Regions from separate parts of the Martelella sp. FLE1502 genome, predicted to be linked through region 1. Evidence: predicted binding sites of a transcription regulator. Region 1 holds the regulator's gene; the other holds the start of a gene.
What was found. The regulator LexA, encoded in region 1, represses DNA repair genes until DNA is damaged. The targets are predictions, from matches to a motif close to TGTTCNNNNTGTGTTCNG.
Positions count from the first base shown of each region.

Region 2: V6767_RS04440 (YifB family Mg chelatase-like AAA ATPase) is a predicted target of LexA. The motif match lies at 1,378-1,395, and genes of this name have one in related genera.

Region 1 is NZ_JBAKFQ010000014.1:85,072-88,458, reverse strand. Features, by position in the region: tRNA gene V6767_RS13555 (tRNA-Lys) at 116-191, shown strand; gene V6767_RS13550 (YrhK family protein) at 278-1,051, shown strand; gene lexA (transcriptional repressor LexA) at 1,199-1,906, shown strand; gene V6767_RS13540 (ComEC/Rec2 family competence protein) at 1,860-3,387, opposite strand, start outside.
Region 2 is NZ_JBAKFQ010000003.1:253,986-257,372, reverse strand. Features, by position in the region: gene gshB (glutathione synthase) at 22-969, shown strand; gene V6767_RS04445 (TM2 domain-containing protein) at 964-1,296, opposite strand; gene V6767_RS04440 (YifB family Mg chelatase-like AAA ATPase) at 1,460-2,998, shown strand; gene V6767_RS04435 (DUF2793 domain-containing protein) at 3,200-3,387, shown strand, end outside.

The DNA.
Region 1 (3,387 bases):
ACCTTTCCGCGCGCCGAAAACCGCCCTATTATCGCTTTCGCGGCGAGATTCCGGGTTGACCTTCATAAAGACCCTTTCTATGTTCCGCCCACTTTCAGCCGGGCATCCGGCTCGGGAGAGCGTAGCTCAGCCGGTAGAGCAACTGACTTTTAATCAGTAGGTCCAGGGTTCGAACCCCTGCGCTCTCACCATTTTGTTTTTCAGCCGGTTTTGATTTTCCTTCCCCGCTTCGTTAAAACGCGGCCAAGCGCCAGGCGTATCAATCTCGAGGGACCGCATGCCGCATATGTTCGTCAATCGACCGCGTCTTCATGACGTGATTGCCGATACGCCGGCTAAGCGAAAGAATTTCCGCTGGGAGACGATCAACGCGATCGCCTATCAGGCCGGCGGGCTGATCTTCATTTTCGGCAGCATCTGCTTCTTTCCGGCGCTTTCATCCTATGCCGATCTTGGCGCCTGGATATTCTTCTTCGGCTCGCTGATCTATCTGCTCGTGACTGGCCATGACCTGATCGAGGTCTTCGTCTACGCCAGGCAGCGCAAGGACCCGGAAACGCTGTGGGACAGGCTGGAAGCCTGGGCGGCCTGGACCTATGTCTTTGGAACCGCGCTGTTCGTGGTTGGCAGCGTTTTCTTTCTGTCGTCCGTCGACCTTCCCAAGGCCGGCGCGTGGTGTTTCATCATCGGCAGCGTCTTGTTCGTGGTCGGCGCGGTCATCAACGTCATCCAGATCGTCCAGGCCGACGATCTCGTCACCCTGCAGATGATGAACCTGACGGCCCTGACCTTCGTGGTCGGCTCGGCGCTCTTTGCCGTCGCCTCCATCCCCTATCTCTGGACGCTTGCCAGCGAGCGCGACGAAACCCTGCTGGACGGTTTCCTGGCGTGGCAATATCTGGTCGGCAGCGTCCTGTTCTTCATCGGCGGTCTGTTCAACTACCGCCGCGCCTATCGCGTGGTCGCCACCGCACTGGGAAAACCGACATCCTATGCGCTCCACCCGCTGAAGCCGCTGGCGCCCAGAAGGAAGAAACGCTGGGAAGAGTGAAACCGACCTCGCGGTTTGTCGATTCGTGTCCCGCCCCGCACCGGCGGCGCGAAACCCCTTGATTGCCGGGACTTCCCCGGGCTTGCGGAACACAGTGAGAACATGTATATTCGTTCTGGATTTGTTTCGAAGGGCCAGGGGCAGGAAATGCTGACACGCAAACAACAGGAATTGCTGTATTTCATTCATGAACGGATGAAAGAGACCGGCATTCCGCCGTCCTTCGATGAAATGAAGGAGGCGCTGGACCTCGCGTCGAAATCCGGCATACACCGGCTGATCACCGCGCTGGAGGAACGCGGCTTCATCCGCCGGCTTCCCAACCGCGCCCGGGCGCTCGAAATCCTGCGCATGCCGGACAGCGCGATCGGCCAGCAGCCGCGCCGGGGTTTCTCGCCAAGCGTGATCGAGGGCTCGCTCGGCAAGAAACAGGAAGAGCCGAAGGCGCCGGCCAGCGCCAATGACGGCGGCTCGGCGGGCATTCCAGTCATGGGCCGGATCGCCGCCGGTGTGCCGATCTCCGCAATCCAGGAAAACACCCATCAGATCACCGTGCCGGCTGAAATGCTGGGCGCGGGCGAACATTATGCGCTGGAGGTGCAGGGCGATTCGATGATCGAGGCCGGAATTTTCGACGGCGACACGGTGATCATCCGCAATATCGCCACCGCCTCGCCCGGCGATATCGTCGTGGCGCTCGTCAATGACGAGGAAGCGACCCTGAAGCGGTTCCGCCGCAAGGGCGCCTCGATCGCGCTGGAAGCGGCCAATCCGGCCTACGAGACCCGTATCTTTTCGGCAAACCAGGTCAAGGTGCAGGGCAAGCTGGTCGGCCTGATCCGCCGTTACCACTGAAGGTGAGCGTCTGCGGAACCGCGATCACCGGCAGATATTCGCCGGAGCGCCAGTCATAAAGCCGGTGCCTGTTCCACGGGCGGGTCAGTGCTCTGACCGATGTGCTGACTGAGATCGTCATCGGGCCGCAGGATGGTTTTACGAGCACTGGCGGGGGCGGTTGCGCTTTCGCATCCGCGATGCCTCCCGGCAACGGATTGGCGTTGCCTGCCTGCTGATCGGGTTCGCTGCCCCTGCCCGGCTCCGCGACCGAGCGCCGTATGTCGCCGTCGTCCATATTTCGACCAGCCGCCGGCGGGAGCGTGAATTGAAAGGCGCCGTGCTGGCGGCGCATTGCTGGCGTGACGAGGTATGCGCCGGAACGGCAGGTCTGGAATCCGGGGCGGTAACGGCTGACGACGATATCGGCATTGTCGCAGGCAAGGCCGGCAAAAGCCGGCCGGTCGACCGTCATGATTCTGAGGCCCATCAAGGTCGCATAGCACCATGCATCCTTCTTGCAGCGGAAGGTGCCGGGCGTCCGGGCGGATTCGGTGATCGTTTCGCTGAGCGCCCGCGCGGCGCTCGCCATATCCGTTGCTTCGAGCCGCGCGAAACGATCTTCCTCATTCAGCACCAGCGCGCTTTCCTCCACAGGCGGCAGCGTCTCCGCGAGTGTGAGTGCCGTTTCCCATTGCTCGAACACGAAGGATGGCGGCCGCTTCGTGGTGAGAGCCGCGACATTACCGGTGACGATCGCCACGAGATCGCCATCGCCAGCCACCAGGATTTGCGGCGGCGGAGGCTCGCGCGGCCATGAGATCAGCGCGAAGGAAACCGCTATCGGGATCACACCGAGGAGACGCAGACGCGTGCGCAACAACACGAGCGGCAGGAAGCCGGCGAGAAACAGCAGCAGAACCCCCTCCGGCGCGCGGCCTGTGGTAAACGCGCCGCCAAGGCTATCGACCCAAGTCGCCGCCTGCATCACCCAATCAAGCCCCCAGCCCATGACGATCAGAAACGGCGCGTGAAGATTGAGCGGCATGGCGATGAGCGATAAAAGCCCGGCCGGCATGACAACGAAGGTGACCACCGGCATGGCGAGCAGATTGCCAAGCAGCCCGTAGCCCGCGATACGGGAAAAATGATGGATGGCGAACGGCGTCGTCGACAAGCCGCCGATCAGCGCGGTGAGCACGATACCGGAGGCTGCGATCCAGAGCCAGCGGAGCGGCCCGCGGCTTTGGCGAAATCCTTGAGCGGGCCGGCGCTGCCATGCGCCATAGCCCGCGATCAGCGCCAGCGTGGCGGCAAAGGACATCTGCATGCCCGGCCCCACCACTTCGGCGGGCGTCACGACCAGAATCACCAGCGCTGCAAGCGCGACATTGCGCAGGCTGATCGCCGGACGATCGAAGATCGCCGCCGCCAGCATGACGGCCAGCATGATGAAGGCCCGTTCGGCGGACACCTGCATGCCCGATATCAGCAGATAGAAC
Region 2 (3,387 bases), on a different contig from region 1:
ACCAACCGGGACACGCATTTCATGGCCGCAATCAAGAACGTCGCCGTCCAGATGGACCATATCTCCACCGTCAAGATCGGCGGCGATTCGACCTTTGCCATGAGCCTCGAGGCACAGAACCGGGGCTACAATCTGTTCCACTATACGCCCGATCGCCTCAGCCTGCGCGACGGCAAGGTGTTTGCGACCGTCGAGCCGATGACGCTGCGCGACAAGGAAGGCGATCACTACACGCTGGGTGCCGCGGAGCGGATCGACCTCTCGACCATGGATGTGGTGCTGCTCAGGCAGGACCCGCCATTCGATATGGCCTATATCACCTCCACGCACCTGCTGGAGCGCATCCATCCGAAGACGCTGGTGGTCAATGATCCGGCCTGGGTGCGCAATTCGCCGGAGAAGATCTTCGTCACCGAGTTCGCCGACCTGATGCCACCGACGCTGATCACAAAGGACGAAAACGAAATCAAGCGCTTCCGCGAGGAAATGGGCGACATCATCCTGAAGCCGCTTTACGGCAATGGCGGCGCGGGCGTGTTCCATTCCACCCGCGACGACCGCAATTTCACCTCGCTGCTGGAAATGTTCGCGCAGATGTTCCGCGAACCCTATATCGCCCAGGCCTATCTGCCGGCCGTGCGCAAGGGCGACAAGCGCATCATCCTCGTCGATGGCGAATTCGCCGGGGCGATCAACCGCGTGCCGGCCGAAACCGACAGCCGCTCCAACATGCATGTCGGCGGCCGCGCCGAGGCGGCGGGGTTGACCGAACGCGAGAAGGAAATCTGCGCCCGCATCGGCCCTGCACTCAGGGAACGCGGGTTCATTCTGGTCGGCATCGACGTGATCGGCGACTATATGACCGAAATCAACGTCACCTCCCCCACCGGCATCCGCGAGGTCAAGAAATTCGGCGGCGCGGATATCGCCAGCCTGATGTGGGATGCGATCGAGAAGAAGCGCCTATGAGCGCTGCGCGACCAGCGCTTCCTGCGTGAGGCGGGCGCGGATTTCGTTCTTCTGGGCGTCGATCATGCCCGAGATCAGGAACAGATCGACGATCCACCATAGCGCCCAGATGCCAAGCAGAAAAAAGCCGACGATGAAGACGACGGTCAGGCCGCCGATGACGTTGAGCAGAAGCATGGCAAGGCCCGACCCCATGCGGCCGAGATAAAACCGGTGGATGCCGGCCCAGCCCAGGAAAAACCACAGCAGATAGGCAGCCGCCGGCGATTTGGCGCTGTTGGTCACGTGCTGCTCGATCAATATCCGCTCTTCGGTCGTCAGTCCCATGGCACCCTCTCTGCTTTCGACCCGAGGTTTACTGCGGCGCTGGCGATCTGTCTATCCCGTTGAACACGAAGGAGAAATAAAAGTTCTCTTTTTGTTCTTGAATGTAAGGGCGAGTTATGGAATCCTTGCAACCTGAAGACACAGGAAAGCGGGCGGGATGGCCATGGTTTCACGCGTTCACACGGTTGCGTTTCAGGGGATCGAGGGCGTTCCGGTCGATGTACAGGTCATGGTCGCGCCCGGCAAAATCGGCATGCAGATCGTCGGCCTGCCGGACAAGGCGGTGGCGGAAAGCCGGGAACGGGTGCAGGCCGCGCTGCATGCCACGGGCTTGGCACTTCCGCCGAAGCGGGTGACGGTCAACCTCGCGCCGGCCGACCTGCCGAAAGAGGGCTCGCATTTCGACCTTGCGATCGCGCTCGGGCTGATGGCGGCGCTCGGGGCGGTGCCAGCCGATGGGCTCTCCGGCTACATGGTGATCGGCGAACTGAATCTTGACGGCACGATCGCGGCGGTTGCCGGCGCACTGCCGGCCGCCATCGCCGCCAACGCGCTCGACAAGGGCCTGATCTGCCCGGCCGATTGCGGCCCGGAAGCCGCCTGGGCCAGTGCTGATATCGACATTCTCGCGCCCAAGAGCCTGATCGGCATCGCCAATCATTTCAAGGGCACGCAGGTGCTATCCCGCCCGCACCCAGCCGTGCGCGCGGCGCCGCATGATCTGCCGGACCTTGCGGATATCAAGGGACAGGAAAGCGCCAAGCGCGCGCTCGAAGTGGCGGCCGCCGGCGGGCACAACCTGCTGATGGTCGGCCCTCCGGGAGCGGGGAAATCCATGCTTGCCGCGCGCCTTCCCTCCATCCTGCCGCCGCTTCTGCCGCAGGAACTGCTCGACATGTCGATGGTCCACTCGATCGCGGGCAAGCTTGCCGGCGGCCGCTTGTCGGACCGCCGGCCCTTCCGCGCGCCGCATCACTCGGCCAGCATGGCCTCGCTGGTGGGCGGCGGCATCAAGGCGCGACCGGGCGAAGCCTCGCTTGCCCATCACGGTGTTCTGTTCCTCGACGAATTCCCGGAATTCACACCACAGGTGCTTGATGCGCTGCGCCAGCCGCTCGAGACCGGCGAATGCGTGATCGCCCGCGCCAACCACCGCGTCTCCTACCCCGCCGCCTTCCAGCTCGTCGCCGCGATGAACCCCTGCCGCTGCGGCATGGCGGGCGAGCCCGGCCATTCCTGCGCGCGCGGCCCGCGCTGCGCCGCCGATTATCAGGCCCGCATTTCCGGCCCGCTGATGGACCGGATCGATATCCGCATCGATGTGCCCGCCGTCAGCGCGATCGACCTGATCGGTGCAAAATCGACCGGCGAAGCCAGCAGCGCGGTGGCGCGCAGGGTGGAACGCGCCCGCAATGCCCAGCGCGAACGCTTTGCCAGGCTCGATGAGAAGGCGGTCACGGTCAACGCCCGCTGCGCGGCAAACCTGATCGAGAAACTCGCGGAACCCGATGCCGCGGGGCTTGCGCTGTTGCGCGAGGCGGCCGAGAAAATGCGGTTTTCCGCCCGCGGCTATCACCGCGTCCTCAAGGTCGCCCGCACGATCGCCGACCTCGACGGCAAGGCCCAGGTTGGCCGCATGCATATCGGCGAGGCCATCGCCTATCGAGTCGCAACGGCGGAGCGGACCGGCGCGGCGGCCTGATACGCCACCGCCCGGCGGCGGCCGCAGCGGCATCGCTCGTGGCGCGACGAGACCGAAACGCTACCTTTCGGCTCCCGGCTCCCGGCTCCCGGCTCCCGGCTCAAGAAGCATTCTCCCTACCCCGCCTCTGCGCCAACCATTTTCCCCGGCCTCCCGCACGGGACTAGGCTTGTGGCAACGCAGCCCGCGAAGGAGATTTTCATGTCGGACGCAACATCGAAGCTGGGCCTTCCCTTTATCCTGCCCGCCCAGGCGCAAAAACACGTTACCCATAACGAGGCGCTGCAGCGTCTCGACGCGGTCGTTCATCTCGCGCTGGCGGGCGAAGACGACGCGCCGCCGGAAACGCCCGAGGACGGCGACTGCCATCTGGTCGGCGAAAGCCCGAC